One region of the Colwellia sp. MB02u-14 genome, then DNA from elsewhere that is predicted to be linked to it. Evidence: predicted binding sites of a transcription regulator. Region 1 holds the regulator's gene; the other holds the start of a gene.
The links. Region 1 encodes FNR, which switches genes on or off when oxygen is low (the NO sensors DNR and NnrR bind a similar motif). Its sites were predicted from a motif close to TTGATCTAGATCAA; they were not measured.
Positions count from the first base shown of each region.

Region 2: the regulator FNR is predicted to act here: its motif matches at 6,442-6,455, upstream of H4J52_RS03280 (FeoA family protein).

Region 1 is NZ_JACGUX010000065.1:38,126-48,484, reverse strand. Features, by position in the region: gene ccoN (cytochrome-c oxidase, cbb3-type subunit I) at 1-447, shown strand, start outside; gene ccoO (cytochrome-c oxidase, cbb3-type subunit II) at 458-1,102, shown strand; gene H4J52_RS07065 (CcoQ/FixQ family Cbb3-type cytochrome c oxidase assembly chaperone) at 1,102-1,302, shown strand; gene ccoP (cytochrome-c oxidase, cbb3-type subunit III) at 1,295-2,260, shown strand; gene H4J52_RS07055 (FixH family protein) at 2,424-2,918, shown strand; gene H4J52_RS07050 (heavy metal translocating P-type ATPase) at 3,021-5,429, shown strand; gene ccoS (cbb3-type cytochrome oxidase assembly protein CcoS) at 5,459-5,671, shown strand; gene H4J52_RS07040 (sulfite exporter TauE/SafE family protein) at 5,677-6,354, shown strand; gene fnr (fumarate/nitrate reduction transcriptional regulator Fnr) at 6,398-7,117, shown strand; gene uspE (universal stress protein UspE) at 7,264-8,190, shown strand; gene ttcA (tRNA 2-thiocytidine(32) synthetase TtcA) at 8,318-9,280, shown strand; partial or broken gene H4J52_RS07020 (NCS2 family permease) at 9,302-10,359, shown strand, end outside.
Region 2 is NZ_JACGUX010000047.1:26,621-36,979, forward strand. Features, by position in the region: gene H4J52_RS03240 (hypothetical protein) at 1-262, shown strand, start outside; gene H4J52_RS03245 (hypothetical protein) at 338-517, shown strand; gene H4J52_RS03250 (hypothetical protein) at 685-837, shown strand; gene H4J52_RS03255 (hypothetical protein) at 892-1,155, shown strand; gene H4J52_RS03260 (hypothetical protein) at 1,235-1,441, shown strand; gene H4J52_RS03265 (TonB-dependent receptor) at 2,304-4,406, shown strand; gene H4J52_RS03270 (exo-alpha-sialidase) at 4,421-5,689, shown strand; gene H4J52_RS03275 (redoxin domain-containing protein) at 5,686-6,195, shown strand; gene H4J52_RS03280 (FeoA family protein) at 6,537-6,761, shown strand; gene feoB (ferrous iron transport protein B) at 6,761-8,977, shown strand; gene H4J52_RS20235 (MmcQ/YjbR family DNA-binding protein) at 9,234-9,443, shown strand; gene H4J52_RS03295 (hypothetical protein) at 9,737-10,359, shown strand, end outside.

The sequences.
Region 1 (10,359 bases):
CCAATGATGGCGATTAAATCTGTAAATGCGTTATCTCATTATACAGATTGGACTATCGGTCATGTTCATTCTGGTGCTTTAGGTTGGGTAGCAATGGTTTCAATTGGCGCTATGTATCACTTAATACCAGTACTCTTTAATCAAGGTCGTATGTACAGTATTAAATTAATCAATGTGCATTTTTGGTTACACACAACGGGTATCGTTTTATACATAGTTGCTATGTGGATATCAGGTGTTATGCAGGGGTTAATGTGGAGAGCTGTTAATACAGACGGTACGTTAACTTACAGTTTCGTTGAAAGTTTAACGGCTTCATATCCATTCTACTTTATTCGTTTCGTTGGTGGAGTGTTAGTTGTCGCTGGTTTCTTATTGATGGCTTACAACATGTTCAAAACTATCTATGCTAAAGACGACAGTCTTAAGCCTGTAGCAATAGGTTAGGAGGCCGACTATGAAAAATAAACATGAAAAATTTGAAAAAAGTGTTGGTTTGTTTGCGATTTTCACTGTTCTCGCGATAAGTATCGGTGGTTTAGTAGAAATAACCCCGTTATTTTTTCAAAAAGCAACCACTACGCCTGTTGATAATCTTAGACCTTATACCGCATTAGAGATGGAAGGTCGTGATATTTATATCCGTGAAGGTTGTAACGTTTGTCACAGTCAAATGATCCGCCCCTTTCGTGCTGAAACAGAGCGTTACGGTCATTACTCTGTTGCTGGTGAAGGCGTTTGGGAACACCCTTTTTTATGGGGTTCTAAACGTACTGGTCCTGATTTAGCCCGTGTTGGTGGTCGTTATAGTGATGATTGGCATAGAGCTCATCTACTTGACCCTCGGTCAGTAGTTCCAGAATCAAACATGCCTTCATTTAAATGGTTAGCTGAAAACAAGTTAGATGGTGAATTAACCGAAAAGAAATTAACAACATTTAATTTCTTAACGCGCAATCGCAGCCATAAAGATGAACAAGGTAATCGTATACCGTTATATTCTGCAGATGATTTAGCTGGTGCTAAAGCGGCTGTTAAAGATAAAACGGAAATGGAAGCTCTTATTGCTTATTTGCAATCTCTCGGTCATGCGTTGAAATAATGATGATAGATTATGGCACCCTCAGAGGGTTAATAGCTTTATTAATATTGGCACTATTTATTATTATTGTGGTTTGGTCTTATTCTAAAAAGCGTAAAAACGCTTTTGATGAAGCAGCAAACTCTATCTTTGAAGAAGATAAAGAAAAGACTGAACTTAGTGACGTAAATAGCAAACAGGAGAGTAATAAAAATGTCTAGCTTCTGGAATATATGGGTTTGGGTTCTCACCCTAGGTACGTTAGTGGGTTGTTTTACACTTCTACGCTATTGTTTAAAGAACTTTGCAGGTGTTCCTGAAGGTGAGTCAATGGGACACACTTTTGATGGTATCGAAGAATTAAACAATCCATTACCACAATGGTGGAGTACATTCTTCTTGTTAACCATTATCTGGGCTTTTGGTTACCTAGCGCTCTATGGTTTAGGTAATTGGACAGGCTTTATTGGTTGGAAAAGTTCTAACCAAGGGATTTTGAGTCTCGCTGAGTCAAAGGCACAAGTAATCGCTGCAAAAGAAAATGGCTATTTAGTACAATACGATCGAGAAATTGAAGCCGCTGACATAAAGTACGGTCCAATTTTTGATGGCTATGCCGCACGTACTATTGAAGATCTTGCCACTGATAAAGAAGCGTTAAAAGTGGGTCAACGCCTATATTTACAAAACTGTTCTCAATGTCACGGGTCAAATGCAAGTGGTACAACCGGCTTTCCTAACCTAACAGATAAAGACTGGTTATACGGTGGTGATCCTCAATCAATTAAACATTCTCTCTTATACGGTCGTAATGCTAATGGCATGATCGCTTGGGGCGCAGCATTAGGCGGTGACCAAGGCGTAAAAGAGGTTACCGCTTATGTATTGAGTTTGAGTGGTCGTGAAGTTGACGTTGCAAGTGCAGCGGCAGGTAAAGAAAAATTTGCATTATGTGCATCTTGTCATGGTGCTGACGGTAAAGGCAGTTTAGCGATGGGTATTCCATTGGGTGCGCCAAACTTAACCGACAACATTTGGCTATATGGTGGTTCTCAACGAGCCGTTGAGTCATCTATTAAAAATGGTCGAGCTGGTGTAATGCCCGCATGGAAAGATATTTTAGGTGAACAAAAAATACATCTTGTTAGTGCCTATGTGTACAGTTTATCACAAAAATAACTGCGCTTAATTAGTCTCAATGTAAAGGCCTTGCCGTATTATTACCGCAAGGCTTTTTTATATTTTCCAAGCCAAGAATAGTTAGTAAATTGATCGTTTTTTAATAGTTCCCAATAGAAAAAAGTCGTATAATACAATCACTTTTATCAACTGAAATTTTTACATGAAAACATCTTGGTATAAAGAGCCTTGGGCTTGGTTCGTTTTTATTCTCCCTGCTACTGCGGTTGTTGCTGGTATTTCGACTTACTTTATTGCTAACCATAATCCCGATCCATTAGTCGTGGGTGATTACTATAAAAAAGGTAAAGCAATTAACCTAGAAGTCTCTAAAGTAAAGCTTGCCCAAAAATTAGGGATGCGCTTTGCATTAAAACTGCAAGATAACGAATTAATTATCAAACCTACCGGTATTGATAAAGTATTCCCGGTGTTAAATCTTAATTTTTATCACCCCACTCTTGCTGATAGAGATTTCTATTTAGCACTCACGCCTGACGGTAATGGCTATTTTAGGCATGTATTTGATGAAACAGTAAAGGGAAAGTGGCGCTTAACTATGACTCCTTTTGAAAATCACTGGAAAATTCAAAACACGATTACCTTACCCCAAAGCGAGTTTATCGATATTATTCCTAATATCAGAGAAGCAAACTAATATCGTATAGCTTCTTCTAATTTAGGTGCAGGGCAACCTCACCTAAGCTATAAAAATAGTAAACAGGTATATAATACTCCTTATTTCTTTGGCTATGAATATATGAAAACACTTTGTTATCACTGCGGTGAAATTGTCCCCAATGGCCTAAATTTATCATTGAAAATAGAGCATACCCAACAGCCAATGTGCTGTATTGGTTGTCAGTGTGTTGCACAAGCAATTGTTGATAACGGTTTAGGTGAGTATTATCGCTTTAGAACAGCACCCGCACAAAAAGGTGAACCACTGATACCTGAGCAGTTACAACGTAATAAGCTACTTGATGATGACGACTTACAAAGTGAATTTACTTATAAAACCGATGACTATAACGAGGCTATTCTTACCGTTGATGGCATAAGCTGCGCAGCTTGCGCTTGGCTTATAGAAATGCAACTTATCAAGGTTAAGGGATTAATCAACATAAATGTTAATGCCACAACACAGCGCGCGACAATTCGTTGGGATAATAATAACGTTCAATTGAGTGAGTTGATTAACCGTATTGCCAAAATTGGTTACCAAGCACTCCCATTCAAAGCAAGTACCGCAGAACAACTGAACAAAACTCAAAGTAATAATTACATCAAGCGTTTAGGTATTTCTGGCATTTTGATGATGCAGGTGATGATGATTGCCTTTGGATTATACTTTGGCGCTTTTTCAGGCATGGATGAGTACAACTTAATATACTTACGTTATGCAAGCTTATTTTTAACCATTCCTATTGTTACTTATGGCGCGTTACCCTTTTACAAAGGCGCGATTAATGCGTTAAAGATAAAGCGCTTATCGATGGATGTACCAGTCGCTATCGCTATTTCTCTCGCATTTTCAGCCAGTGCATGGGCGACCATCACTCAGCAAGGTGAAGTCTATTTTGAATCTGTGTCAATGTTCACCTTTTTATTGCTTATTGGTAAATTTTTAGAATTTAGAGCACGAAGTCGTGCAGCCGAAGTTTCAGCTAACTTGCTTAAGCTAATGCCAATGACGGCAACAAAGCTCATTAATGAAGACGGTATCAAAAAAGAAATACTGGTTCCTGCCAAAAAGCTTTGCCCTCTTGATATTGTTTTGATAAAACCTGGGGAAGTTGTCCCTGCCGACGGCACCATTATCTCTGGTAGTAGCCAGCTTAATGAAGCCATGTTATCAGGCGAGCAATTACCCTTAAATAAAGCCGTGGGCGATATAGTCTTTGCCGGTACTATAAATGGTGACGGTAATATTAACGTTGAAGTAAAACACCCTAGTGAGCATTCTTTTTTAAGCCAACTCATACGATTAAGTGAATCATCTCAAGCACATAAGCCTAAATTAGCGAAATTATCAGATAAAATAGCACAATATTTTGTTGCCGTTATTTTACTGACCGCCATAGGTACCGCTCTATACTGGCATCAACATTTACCTGAGGAAGCCTTTTGGATCACCTTGTCTGTTCTTGTTGCTACCTGTCCCTGCGCTTTGTCTCTTGCCACACCCACTGCGTTAACATGTGCGACCACACGCTTAAACCGTGAAGGCATCATGATAAAATCAGCACATGTCATGGAGACATTACCCAAGATAACCACCATTGCCTTTGATAAAACCGGTACCTTAACCTCGGGTGATTTTTCTATTAATCAAACTCAACTTTTTGATAATGAGCATTATAAATATAGTGAACAGCAGGTTTTATCTATAGCAGCCGCACTTGAGTCTTATTCAGAACACCCCTTAGCCAAACCGTTTAAATTATTCCGTGATTATTCATACACCACTGAACAGGTAGAAATTAAATCTGGTTTTGGCATTCAGGGTAAGGTAAATGATAAATACTATCGGATCGGTAAACCACAATGGCTGCTAAGTGACACAAACAAATCAACTGAATTTGAAACCGCTTCATGTTTATTATTAGAAGATAATGAATTAATAGCTGCATTTTATTTAACCGATGAGATCCGTGAAGATGCTAAAAATCTCTTAGGTAATTTGAAGAAGAAAAATATACATACCATTATGCTATCAGGTGATCACGCCGTGGGATGTAACAAAGTTCAAGCATTACTTCATTTAGATGAAGTACACTGTACTTTGTCGGCGACAGATAAAATGGCGATTATTAAGCAACAACCCAATGGTTCAACCATTGCGATGGTGGGAGACGGCGTAAATGATACCCCGGTGTTTGGTGCAGCTCATATTTCTATTGCGATGGGTAGTGGTACTGATATAGCTAAAAGTGGCGCAGACGTTATTTTATTGAATAATCGTTTAAAGTCAGTAACAACGCTGACACGTGTCGCCAGTAAAACCCGCCGTATCATTTGGCAAAACTATTTATGGGCATTTGGTTATAATGCTATCGTATTACCACTTGCCGTAGCAGGTTTCATTACTCCATACATGGCTGTAATAGGCATGTCGGCGAGTTCAATATTAGTCATCACCAATTCATTACGTTTACTCAAAAAATAATCGTGACACAAAAATAGAGAATAAAGACAATGAGCATTATTTATATTTTAATCCCTATTGCGATAATACTAACGGCCTTAGCCATATATCTATTTTTTTGGGCAGTAAAAACTGAACAATTTGATGATTTAGAAAAACAAGGCATGAGTATTTTATTTGATGATAACAACGATAAAAGCGCTGAGAATTCGCCTGAAGCTAACGGTATAGAAAAAAAAGACAATGATACGGGTATTAAGTAACTAATATGCTAAGTATTGATTATTTATCTGCTTTTATCATTGGCTTATTAGGTTCGGGCCATTGCATTGGTATGTGTGGTGGCATAACCACTATGCTAACATCAGCTATATCGCCTCAACATAAGGTAAGTGATCAATTTAAACTGGTCAGTGCTTATAATTTTGGCCGTATTTTTTCTTATACCTTAATTGGTGGTATTGTTGGATTTAGTAGTTCGATTGCTGCAAAAAATATTGGTGTACCCTTAGGTTTTCTTCGACTGTTCGCGGCAGTATTTTTAATATTACTGGGCTTATACTTGGGTCAATGGCTAATGTGGCTATCGAAAGTTGAAAAAATAGGTAAAGTCTTCTGGCGCTTTTTATCACCATTAAGTAAGAGGTTTATCCCTGTAAAAAATACTAAACAAGCTTTAGCATTAGGCGCTATTTGGGGATGGTTACCTTGTGGTTTAGTTTATTCAACCCTAACTTGGTCTTTAGCGAGCGGTAGTACCCTAACTGGCGCCTTGATAATGACATGTTTTGGTTTAGGTACCTTACCGGCGTTGTTGAGTATTTCATTAGGTTCTTTTGGAATAAAGTCTTTGTTAACTAACATGAAATTTAAAAAAATAATGGCCTTTATGATAATTATGTATGGAATATACAGTTTAATGATTGCATATCAACAGTTGTTTTAATATGATCGAAATTATTAAAGATAAATAAATCATTTAGGTTAATATGTATAAAAAGCCATGTTCTACATCTCAGCACATTCATTGTCAAAATTGTAGTATCAGTGAGCTATGTTTACCGTTTTCTTTAAATGAGAAAGAACTTGATACGCTAGACAGTATTATAGACCGTAAACGCCCTATTCATAAAGGTGAACAAATCTTTCAAGATGGCGATAAAATGCAAGCTTTATACGCTATTCGCTCTGGGACATTTAAAACATTCACGGTAAATGAACAAGGCGAAGAACAAATTACCGGTTTTCATTTAGCCGGCGATTTATTAGGTTTCGATGCTATTGCTGAATCAGAACACCCTAGCTTTGCAAAAGCGCTAGAAACATCAATGGTTTGTGAAATACCCTACAACACACTTGATGCATTATCGAATACTATGCCAAAGTTAAAAAAACAAATTCTGCGCATGATGAGTTCGGAAATACGCTCAGATCAGGAAATGTTAACCTTACTTAATCGTAAAAATGCTGAACAACGCTTGGCGACATTTATCTCAACACTGGCGAGTCGTTATCATGCGCGAGGGATGTCAGCAACGGACTTCCGCTTAACTATGACGAGAAGCGATATTGGTAATTATATTGGCCTAACGGTAGAAACCATTAGCCGATTATTAAATCGTTTCCAAAAAAATGAATTAATTGGTGTCGAAGGTAAGCTTATTACTATTTTAGATATGGATAAACTTAACGAGTGTGCTTCACTTTAGTTTCTATATAAATTTATAAAAAATGCTTAACACTGATTATGTTGAGCATTTTTTTATTGAAATATTATGATGTAAAGCAAATAACATGTACCAAATATAGTCTATTGTTAATGTTATTAGTATTTAATGCGTTACGGAGTAAATGTATGGAAAAGTATAAAAAAATATTAGCCGTTATTGACCCAACCACTGAAAATCAAAAAGCATTAAAGCGTGCTATTGAATTAGCTCGCTATAGTGGTGGAGAAATCACCGCATTTTTAACCATTTATGATTTATCTTATGAAATGACGACGATGCTTTCTGGCGAAGAACGTGAAGCAATGCGCCAGTCTGTTATTAATGGTCATCAGCAATGGTTAGCAGAAAAAATTTCTAAAATTAATCACGAAAATATTAACATAGACATTTGTATTATTTGGCATAACCGTCCATTTGAGAAAATAATCAAAAAAGTGCTTGCTGAAAATTTTAATATTGTCATCAAAGGCACACATCAACACGATAAGCTAAAATCTGTTATTTTTACACCAACAGACTGGCATATTCTCAGAAAATGCCCTTGTCCAGTATTACTTGTTAAAGATCATAGCTGGCCAAGTGATGGTAATTTGCTTACCGCACTTAACATGGGCAGCGACGATGAAGAGCACAAAGCACTTAACAAAAAATTAACTCAAGAATCGATGGCTCTCTCATCGCTCATTAAAGCTAATATCCACTTAGTTAATTCTTACCCGGGTACGCCCGTAAATATTGCCATTGAAATCCCAGAGTTTAATGCCTGCGAATATAACGAGACCATGTTTAACCATCATAAAAGTGCAATGGAAAGTCATGCAAATAATTACAACATCCCCATTGAAAATACTTACGTGAAAGAGGGCTTACCTGAAGATGTTATTCAAAGTATCTCTAACGAGATCGATGCAGAATTAGTTGTTTTAGGTACCATTGGCCGTACAGGAATTTCAGCTGCATTGATCGGCAATACCGCAGAGCATGTAATTGACCGCTTAAACTGTGATGTATTAGCCATTAAACCCGATGGCTACATTTCGCCTCTGGCATAAGGTCTATTAGCATTAGGTTTAGATCTTTGAATATAAATTAAAAAGCCAAGAGTTTTCTTGGCTTTTTGCTATACTACGCGCCGTAAAAATCGATATTTTTTCATTATAAATAGCACTAGGAAACACTATGAGCGCTCAATCAGCGACACCAATAGCATCTTTAACAGCCAGCCAAAAAATACAGCTGAATAAACTTGAAAAACGCTTAAGACGCCATGTTGGTCAAGCTATCGCACAATATAATATGATAGAAGATGGCGATAAAATAATGGTTTGTGTCTCTGGGGGCAAAGATAGTTATGCCCTACTCGCTATTTTAATGTTGTTAAAAGAATCTGCACCCATTCATTTTGATATCGTGGCAGTTAACCTTGATCAAAAACAACCTGGTTTTCCTGAGCATATTTTGCCCGCATACCTAGAATCGTTAGGTGTTGAATATAAAATAGCGCAAGAAGATACCTATTCAATTGTTAAAGACAAAATCCCTGAAGGTAAAACCACTTGTAGTTTATGTTCTCGTTTACGCAGAGCCATTCTATACAAGGTCGCGGCAGAAATAGGCGCCACTAAGATTGCATTAGGCCACCATCGTGATGATATGGTTGAAACGTTAATGCTGAATATGTTCTATGGCGGAAAATTAAAATCGATGCCAGCAAAATTGGTCTCAGACAATGGCGAACATGTTGTGATTCGCCCACTAGCTTTTTGTAAAGAAGCCGAGTTAATACAATACGCTCAACTCAAAGCCTTCCCTATTATTCCTTGTAACTTATGTGGATCTCAACCTAATTTACAGCGTCAAAATATCAAGAAGATGCTACAAGACTGGAACGTAAATCACCCAGGACGAATTGAATCAATGTTTACAGCAATTCGTAACGTTGTGCCCTCACATTTATGCGATAGCGAATTATTTGACTTTAAATCGATCAATGCTCAATCAGGGGTTATCAATGGCGGTGATATCGCTTTTGATGATGAACTTATCGTTGCTCCTGTATTAGACGATAACATTAGTATTGAACATAATTCAAAAAACAATCTATCATTTAATAACGCATTGAATATTATCGAAATAAAATAATAATAATACCTGGTTAAAAACATGCTTGAAAAGCTTTTCAAATTAACGGAACACGGCACAAATGTAAAACAAGAAATCATTGCGGGTTTGACGACTTTTTTAACCATGGCTTACATTATTTTTGTTAACCCTGCGATGTTGGCAAATACAGGGATGGACCACGGGGCAATATTTGTTGCAACATGTCTTGCCGCTGCTATTGGCTGTTTTGTGATGGGATTGTTAGCTAATTACCCTATCGCATTGGCACCTGGTATGGGATTGAATGCCTTTTTCACCTACACCGTAGTGTTAGGAATGGGCTATAGCTGGCAAATCGCTTTAGCTGGTGTATTCATCTCTGGTTGTTTTTTTGTATTACTTAGCCTGTTTAATGTTCGCGCATGGATCATCAACTCAATTCCACATTCATTACGTTTTGGCATTGCTGCTGGTATCGGATTATTTCTTGCTTTTATTGCCTTAAAGAATGCAGGTATTGTGGTGGACAGCCCCACGACACTATTAACATTAGGCGATATAACGTCTTTTCAAGCGGTGTTCGCCGCCATTGGATTATTTCTTATTGTTGGTTTGGTCAATCGAGGTATCAATGGTGCTGTCATGATATCGATACTCGTTATAACGGCATTGGGCATACTCATTGGTGATGTAAGCTACCAAGGTATTATATCTATGCCCCCCTCTGTACTGCTCACTTTTCTGCAGCTTGATATTATTGGCGCATTAGAAGTGAGTATGATGGGTGTTATATTTACTTTTTTTTGTAGATTTATTCGATACCTCAGGTACCTTAATTGCTGTGGCTCAACGTGGCAACCTTCTCGATGAAAATGGTAGTTTACCTCGTTTGGGCAAAGCACTGTTAGCGGACTCAACAGCAACAATTGCAGGTGCAGTACTTGGCTCTTCAACCACAACAAGTTATGTAGAAAGTACCGCGGGTGTTAGTGCCGTTGGGAGAACCGGGCTAACAGCCGTAACAGTAGGGGTTTTATTTTTATTGTCACTTTTGTTTTCTCCCCTTGCTGCGATGGTACCGGCTTATGCAACTGCTGACCCATTATTTTGCGTTGCGG
Region 2 (10,359 bases), on a different contig from region 1:
TGCGGTAAGTTCTGTTCTTCTTGCTAGTAGCCTTTGTTCAGTCAATGTTTTTACTAATAATATGGTTGCTCCAAATGTGAGTGAAGGCATTATAGATGATATAGAAGTGATCACCATTACTAACCAGCGCCACCATCTTGGTGTTGAAAATAATGAAAGCGATGCACAAGGTAAAATGACTGAGCCAGACTTAGTTCGTTGGCTAATGTCGGTGCCCGGTGCAAATGTTAATAGAAATAGACCTGTAACAGGTATTACATAATATCGTGGATTATACGGTGATCGCATTTCCACTACCCTTGATGGTCAAGCCGTTATTGGCGTAGGGCGGAACGCTATGGATACGCCACTCAGTTATTCGACGCCACTTATTGTCGAGCCAATGACCGTATATTTGAGTATTGCCCCTGTTTTTGCAGGTATTAACACTATTGGCGGTGCTATTAATGTCAAAATTCGTACAGAAGAATCACATAATAGTGACAAATTAACTGTAGATGGGGATTTACAAGTTTGAGCAAGAAGTAACAACGAAGCACAAACGTTATCCTCAGTCATTAATATTGCTAAAGGTAATTTAGGTAGTTTTTTTTACGCCAATTTGCAGGAAGGTAACAGCATTGAAAGTGGTGATGGTAAAAAATATTACCAACAGTTTATGCTAAACGTCAGTTGGGTGCTGATTTGGGTTATGTTGGCGCTGCGAGTGAAACCGGTTTTAGTTACCATTATACCGACACACACGACTTAGGTACGCCAGCATTACCGATGGATATTGAATATATTTATAGTCATAGAGCAAGTTTAGGCGGTACTTTTATGCCCGCAGACTGTTAAGCAGACTGGTTATTAGATTATACCGGTGCGGATTATGGCATAACTGATTTTGACATGCGACTTAACAGTAACCCTGAAAAATATCGTCGCAATACCCCTACAGGCATGACGACTAATTTTAAATTTACGATTGGTAAAGCGTTTTCTTCTGGTGATTTATCATTCGGTTTAGGTGAATATTTAGCTGAACACGACTCTGTGATCACGAATCCAAACAACGCAATGTTTGCAGTGGTTAACTTTAATGATGTTAAAGATAACCGCTTTGGACTATTTGCCCCGTGGCAGAAACCTATAGTGATACTAAAATTCAGTTAGGGCACGCTTAAAAAGAGCAGAATCTGATGCTGGATAAGTAGCAACATCAATGGCCATGATGATGTCTATTTCGAGCACTATGAATGCAATCAATTCTGGTATGAGTTCAACGATGCCTAGTATGGCTGATTTAGCCAAAAACTTACGTGATAACTTTAATCATAGCGACCGAAGTGTAGCTGACACTCATCTCGATATCGCGTTAAGTATGGAAAAAGAATTATCACTGCATATGGGGGGATGTTTAAAAACTGTGCGCCATCATATCAAGAGCTTTATCTTTTAACACCTATGGAGTCAACGGTTGGCTTAGCTGACGGTAACACTTATATTGGTGATATAAATCTTAAAAGTGAAATGGCTTATCAAGCGGATATTGGTTTCACTTACCCCCCCAAAAAAAGTGATGATTGCGCCTCATCTTTTTTATCAAAACATTGATAACTACATTCAAGGTACACCACTAGATATGTCAGAAAAAATGATGGCTCAGATGTAAACGGTCATTACTGTGTCAATAATCACATTCAGCTATCAGCAGTAGTCAGTTATGTTCGCGCTGAGCGTCGTGATATTAACGACAACTTGTCTCGTATTGCGCCATTAAATGGCCAGTTAAGTGCCAGTTATTTTACTGAAAATTGGTCAGCAAACGCAGCTTTAGTTATCGCGTCGGCATAAAAAATGTTTCATTAACAAATCTGTAAAAAGTAAGTGCAGGTTATGGTGTCGTCAATATAGATGCGCAGTATTACGTTAATAATGAATTAACCCTTCGTTTTGTATTGATAACCTGCTGGATAAAGAATACCAAAATCATTTAGGTGGCTATAACCGAGTGAAAGGCAGTGAAATTACACTGAGGGATCGTTTACCTGCTGAAGGTACAAGTGGTTGGGCTGAAGTGACATACAGCTTTTAACCTGCTAACACTGAAATAATGATAAACATTGGCGCTTACCGATAAGTGAATATAGCTTATGGGGAAGGCCTTTCATTGACTATTAATTTTTATCTCTTTGACTCTTGATTCATATCAAAAAAACTTGTTACTAAAACGTAAACTGCGACATTTAGTCACACTACAAACCCCTTAAATTTCATTACTATAACTTTAAATATCTTTGGTTATAAAATAAAAAGAAGTTATGAAAACCACAACAAAAATATCAATTTTTACACTGTTCATTAGCCAATGCGGTACCTCTTTAGCAGCTGAAACACGTGCGACAAAAGTTGAATTGAACGATTTAGAACGAATTACCGTGACCGCAAACCGCAAAGAGTCCCTTGATACCGATCTCGCCATGTCAGTACACAGTATCGGCAAAGAAGAGTTAGCTATTGATAACGGGCAACATGTTGCAGAATCTTTGAATAGCCTTTCAGGCGTATTCATCGACCAACTTTCTGGTGGGCAAGGGCATAAAGCCTCTATTCGTATGCCAATAAACACCAGCGGTTATTACTTGTATTTACAAGATAATATTCCACTGCAGTCTCCTGCTTTTTTTAATCATAACGCCTTATGGTGGTCGAGTTTTAATTCAAATGTGTCGCGCATGGAAGTCTTAAAGGGAGCGGGTACTGCGCTTTATGGTTCAGGTGCTGTTGCGGCGACCATTAATATATTATCTGCTGATGTTGCTGAACAAGCTGAAACGTCTATGGACTTAATGTTAGATGAAGACAAGTATTCAAAAATACAGTTAAATCACAGCAATACAATTTCAGATGAGCAAGGCTTTACGTTAGCCGGTTCTTATTTAAACAATGAAGGCTGGCGTGAACATACCGGTTCAAAAAGAGCAGAAGTCACTTTTCGCCACGAACTTGAAATCTCAAGCAATGAACATTTAGTCACCTCGTTTGTTATTTCTGATTTAGAACAGGAAATGGCGGCGAGCTTAAGCGAAGACTTATATAAAACTGATAAAACCCATTCAGGTCTATCTGAAGAAGTATTAGCCAGTGATCCATTAAGAAAAACAGCATATATGCGACTTTCAGCACAATGGGATAAAACTGACGGTAATTACTTTTATTCAGTTATTCCTTATTATCGCTCTCGTACTAATGATTACACCGCAACATGGAACCAAAACATGCCAAAAGTTGAATCTGAGGTTAAAACATTTGGTTTACTGGCATTAGCTAGTTTTGAACATCATGATGGTAGTGAAACGATTATTGGTACCGATATCGAATTCACTGAAGGGAGGCAGTTGTCATACCAACCACTTGATTTTACTACATCAGGTTGGGGGGCTGACACTTTTACTAAAGGTGAGAAATTCTATGACGATACCACAAAATATTTGGGGTTATCACCTTACATTCAGCATACACGTACGTTAAGCGATAATCTCGATCTAACCTTAGGAGCACGTTACGATTACGCTCAATACGAATTCGATAATAATCTTAGTCTTTACGGAGATATTGGTCACGGTCATTTAAGTCTAGAAAATCGTGATGACGACTTTACTCATTTAAGCCCAAAAGCAAGTTTGAATTACCATTTGGGTGACGATAGTAGTCTTTATTTACGTTATGCGAATAGTTTTCGCTTACCAACGGCGAGTAGTCTTTATCATTTAACGACTAAAGATGATGGCAATGCTAAAGCTGTTGATCCAGAAGTTTCAAACACCTTTGAGCTTGGCTACAAAGTTAATTTAGAAAAGGTTAATTTTGATTTCGCTGTTTATTATATGGATGTTGATGACGGTATTGTTCAGGCGTACAACGATGCAGGGCAACGTTATTTAACTAACGCAAGTCGTGTTATTCATCAAGGTTTTGAAGCGGCAATGTTGTGGCAAATTTCTGAAAAATTTAACCTCAGTACAGCTTACACCCAAGCAAAACATGAATTTGATCAACATGATGAGTATTCAGGCAATGAAATGGCGATGGCGCCTGATTATATTGTGAATGTACGTTTACGTTATCAGCCATCACTTTTATTACGATTTATCAGTATGTTAGAGGTTCAGTCGATTGGTAAATATTGGCTAGATGATGCCAGCAGCCGAGATGATGAAGGCAATGACAGAATTTATCAGGGTTACACAATCATCAATCTAAAAGCACGCTACCAAGTATCTAAAAAACTTGCTCTGCATGCACGGTTATTAAATTTAAGCGATAAAGAGTATGCACAAGAGGCTTCTTATCGTTATGGAAAAACTACGTACTCACCGGGTGCGCCTCGCACTGTTTATTTTGGATTAAATTACCAATGGTAATAGGAAAGTTAACAATGAAAAATTTTCAGAAGCGCTTTAGTTTAGTGGTTGTTTTTTTAGCCATTGCTTGGTTGCCTAATACGCAAACTTTTGCGGCCGAACATGATCACCAAGCGATGATGGCTAAACAAAAAAAAGTCACTGTAGATAATAAATGTAATGATGCTGAGATTGCGTGTGCAAAAACGGTGACGTCGGCATTTGCACCTAATGGTGATTTATGGCGATTATGGGTAAACCAAGACAAATTAATCGCTCAAATATCCCAAGATAACGGTACAACGTTCTCACCACATAACGTATTAGATATACCTGCTGAAAAAATATCAGCTAGGAACGAGAATCGTCCCAAAATAGCATTTGATAATATCGGTGGTGTTTACTTGTCGTGGGCAATGGCACGAGAGAAAAAATACACCGCAGATGTGCGCTTTAGTTATTCAGATGATTACGGAAAAAAGTTTACGCAACCTATTACGGTGAACAATGATAATTTATTAGCCGGACATAGTTTTAATGAAATGCTGGTTAATGACAATGGTGACGTTAGCATCGTTTGGCTCGATGGTCGCCTTTCCCATCAACAGCGTAAAACAGGTAAAAAATCAAAAGGGTCAGCACTTTATTTAGGACAAGCTAATCTTAGAAGCACCAAGAATAATAGTGCAGTTATTTTTACTAACCAACCGTTAGCAAATGATACGTGTGTTTGTTGTCGGATCGCTATGGATTTTAATCAGCAAGGCGAACTGGCTATTTTTTGGCGACAAATATATGGCGATAATATTCGTGAATTTGCTTTGTTAACAATGGGCCACGATGAAGATAAACCTAAGCAGCCTTATCAAATAAGTTACGATCACTGGCAAATAAATGGCTGCCCTCATCAAGGTGGGGCGATAAGTATTGATGACAAAAACCGCTACCATATGGTGTGGTTTAATCAAGGTGATGTAGGTAAAGGTATTTTTTATGCGTCGAGTGTTGACCAAGGTAATACATTGACTAAGCCTATTTCAGTGGGGGATTTTTCTGCGCAGGCATCGCATCCACATTTGAATAAAAATAACGACAATATCGATATTGTTTGGACACAATTTAATGGTGTTGAACATCAATTAATGCACCAGCGTTCAACCAATAATGGAGAGTCCTTTAGTTACGTAGTGGTATTAGCTAAAGCAAAAAATGGTGCTGATCGTCCTTTTATTATAAAAAAAGGCAAGGTGAGTTATGTTTCATGGCAACGTCCTAAGCAAGGGCATTGGTTCAGCGCGTTATGAGTAAATTTATCTGTGCATGTTTAGTTTTTTTTATGATGTCTTGTAGCGTTTCACAAGCACAAAATCAAGTTCCTAAATTGAAGTCTTTTAGCCTTCAACCTATTAGTGATGAGGCTTTGAAAGACTTAAAACAGCGGAAGTTAGGAAAGCGTTGGTTATTAGTTTTGTGGTCATTAGATTGTCCAGCGTGTTTTAAAGAGTTAAAACTTATTCAGGCCATTCAAGAAACAGAAAAAAGTACAGCATTAAATATTGTTTTCATTAATACAGATGACAATCGCGGCATTCAGTTTGAACGTAAGCAGATACTAGCTTTTTATAACATGCAACCCTATGAAAATTTTTATTTTGTTGACGGGCAGGCGGACAAAAACCGTTATCAAATTGATCCTAACTGGTATGGAGAGTTACCACGTAGTTACTTTGTGAATAAAGCGGGAAAATTTCAGGGTAAAAGTGGCTTGCTTGGTGAAGAGTCAATAAAGACATGGCTGTTAAATGACTGATTTTTTACTCATGACCAGAATTAATTTTTTGAAGGCATCAATAGAGCTTACAGTAAAACGATGACGGGCTTCTTTAACTATTGATGCCATCATACCATCGACACGTGGGAGCACATTTACGGTTGTAGATTTTCTTGTCTAGGGGAAATGCACATAAAAAGCGACTCATGTTTTTTATACTAAGAATATAGATCGTTTGTTAGCTAATGAAATTTGAAAGTAAATTAGTGGATAGATTATTATTTACTGATTTAGATCAATTCCGCTGTCATATACGCTTGCTGAAAAGTTAATAGTAAAGTAGAATTAAATGATAATCATTATTATTTGAGTTGTTGTTTATGACCCTTTCACAATTAACGCGTACCCAGCGAGCGGTGATCAGAACGTTACCGACAAATTTCGATTTAACGTCAAAGTTAATCGAGCAAGGATTTGCGTTGAAAACTGAAATATCATTAGCCCATAAAGCTCCATTTAATGGGCCACTTGCCTTTCACCTTCATGGTACTAAGATTTGTTTAGCGCCTAGTATTGCTCAACAAATAGGTATAGAAATAGTCTAATGTCACAAGCTTTACATTTGGCTCTAGTTGGTTTTGCCAACTCAGGAAAAAGCACTTTTTTTAATGCCTTAACGGGTGCGAAACAACAGACTGGAAACTGGACTGGTGTTACTGTAGCGACAAAGCAGCATCATTTTTCATTTAATAATAATCAAGTTTTACTCTCAGACTTACCTGGTATTAGCTCTCTTGCAACCCGAGCTGAGCAAAGTAAAGATCTGACTATTACCCAAGACTTTCTTAAAAATAAAGGCATTGATTGTTTGATCAATGTTGTTGATGCGACGCAATTAAAGCGCCAACTGTATTTAACCACACAATTACTTGAACTCGGTTTACCCTTATTACTGGTTATCAATAAATCAGATCGCAAAGAAGCTCAAACAGTTAACACCGATATTTTAGCCAAAGAACTGGGCTGTAAAGTTATTATTGCCAATAGTTTAGCTAAAGATACTTTAAAGAAAGTTGAAGAGGCTTTACTTGAATTACCTAAAGCGACTCAACGTCCTAAAAAATTAATTTTATCAGCAAGCATTGTTAGTAAACTTGCTGATCAAAATTCAACTGAAGCCTTGATTGACCTTGAATGTGGCTCTTGTAATGATCAAGGTGCTTGTCAGCAAACGAATACTGATGCTATTAGTATTATGCAGGCGCGCTATGAATTCATTCAGCAATTATTAATTGATATTAAAAAAACTCTGCCACACTCAAAAAAAGAACCTGCGATAAGTTTGAGTGATCGCCTTGACCATTTTATTCTTCACCCTTGGTTAGGTGTTCCTGTTTTCCTGGGTATGATGTACTTATTGTTTATGTTTGCTATTAATGTAGGTAGTGCTTTTATTGATTTTTTTGATATTTTAGCTGGCGCTATTTTTGTTGATTACCCTCTACATTTTTTATCCAGTTTTGATTTACCTCAGTGGCTGCTCACTCTCATTGAAGGCGCTGGTTTAGGTATTCAAACCGTTGCCACCTTTATTCCGATTATCGCTTGTTTATTTATTGGTTTATCGATTTTAGAAAGTAGTGGTTACTTGGCGCGTGCTGCCTTTGTTGTTGACAGTGCTATGCAAAAAATTGGTTTACCCGGCAAAGCTTTTGTCCCTTTAATTGTTGGTTTTGGTTGTACTGTTCCTGCGGTTATGTCAGCACGAATTCTTGACAGTGAGCGTGAACGTATCACTACGATAATGATGTCGCCGTTTATGTCATGTGGTGCGCGTTTACCCGTATATGCGTTATTTGCGGCTGCATTTTTTCCTGACTCAGGTCAAAACTTAGTTTTCCTACTGTATTTAATCGGAATAGCCGCGGCTCTTTTTACCGGCTTCTTATTAAAGCATACGGTATTAATGGGTAAAAACTCTGTTAATATTATGGAATTACCGCTTTATGAAATACCTAAACTTTCTTATCTTGTACATCGTGTGTGGCAACGTACTCGTTCATTTATTTTGGGAGCGGGTAAGACGATTGTTTTAGTGGTTTGTGTCCTTAACTTCTTTAACTCATTAGGTACTGATGGTCAGTTTGGTCACCAAGACTCTCAAGAGTCTGTATTAAGTAAAAGTGCTCAGGTTGTTACCCCTTTACTTGCACCGATGGGAATTAAGGAAGACAACTGGCAAGCAAGTGTCGGTATTATTACGGGTTTGTTTGCCAAAGAAGCGCTAGTGGCTACTTTTAATAGTTTGTATACTGATACAAATGCTGAGAACGAGGCATTAAAATCGATGCCTGAACTGTGGAATGATGCAATAGATTCAATAAAAGAAAACTTATTAGGTATTCAAGCTGACGACCCTTTAGGAACTGATATTGGAGATGTATCAAACTTACATACTGCAGCAGAACAACAGGGTGTTAACGAGGGAACCTTTACGGTTATGCAAGCGGCATTTGCCGGAAAAATTGGGGCATTTAGTTACCTGTTATTTATTCTACTGTATACACCTTGCGCAGCGGCAATGGGTGCAATTAAAAGTGAAGTAGGAACTCGTTGGGCTTCCTTTGCAGCTTTATGGAGTTTTTCACTTGCCTATTTGGCGGCTACATTCACTTACCAAGTGGCTACCTTTATTGATAATCCGTTGTCAGCGGGCGTTAGTATATTGGTCGTTATTGGTGTTTTTGCGGCGATATATTATTGGTTAAAACGTTTTGGAAAAAGTATTTTAACAATACCTACGCAGGTTTCTTATTATTAATTGAACTTAGGTTGTTGCTTATTAAATACCGATAATTTATTTATCGGTATTTTTTTGAGCAAAATACTTGTTAGCAAGCTTTGTAGCTAACTGACAAGGCTGAAACGTCTATTTACTGATAGGCTAAAGTTGATTGAGAAGTAAAGTGTTATAAATAGGGAGATAAACTTCAATAAGTAGCTTGAACGAGTAAGAGGTTGAACACTATTTATTAGCAAAGCCAGTCGCCTCACTTTATTATCCTTTTGGTGATGATATTAAAGTCTTTAACGTAAAAAATAAAATGTTTGCGACAATTGCTCATGGCTCTACGGCTAAAAGTGCCAACGTTGATAACCAAGCCAAGCAATACTTTTGGATGAATATAAAGTGTGGGCCAAGCGAAGCCGAAATAATACGTGATATTTTTCCCGCGATTATCTCTGGATATCACATGAATAAAAAAATTGTAACAGTGTCATTTTAGACGATTCAATTTCACAAGGCGAGCTTGAACGGATGATTGATAAATCATATATACTGGTTGTTAGTAAAATGACGAAAAAAGATCAGGCATCTATTTTTCTCCACCTTTGATGATTGCAACAATCGAATAAGTAGTTTATTTTGAACAAGTATTTACCTTAAATGGTAATTTTATTTTACTATTACCGTTCTAGTTAATAAGTGACCATTTGCCTTAAAGTTTTTTTCTATCTTTCGTGGTTTATGCTTAACTAATAGGGATTAGAAAACGCTATTTAATGTGAAGGAAAAAAGTTGAAATATTTATTTTTAATGACTACGGCAATGTTGGTTATGTTTGATGTATTATCGAGTCAATTAATCGTTAACGTTATTGATACTCGGGATAAGGATATCAATGATATTGTTGTATACGCTCGACCAATTGAGGGGATTAAACATTTACCTCTTAATACTAATGCACTTTTAATCAACCAAAAAGATAAAAAATTCTCGCCTTATATAACGGTGCTACAAAAAGGGCAGGCGATTAAATTTGTTAATCAAGATGATATAACTCATCATATATATTCGGTATCGGGTGAAAATCGCTTCGAATTTAAGATTCAATCTGGTGTAGAACAAATGACCGAACCTATGCTAGTAGCGGAAGAAATAGCGATGGGTTGTAATATACATGACTGGATGAGCGGCTATACTTTAGTGGTTGATACACCGTATTATGGAAAAACAGATGATTTGGGACAACTAACCTTTACCCTGCCTCATACCGGTGAATATGTAATTACAGCATGGCACCCGCAATTAGATGTCGAAAATAATACGATCAGTCAATTAGTTACTGTTGATAATTCTATTAATAATGTGACAATTGCACTGCCAAAAAAATTATTACCTATACCTGAACAAAAAGGGCA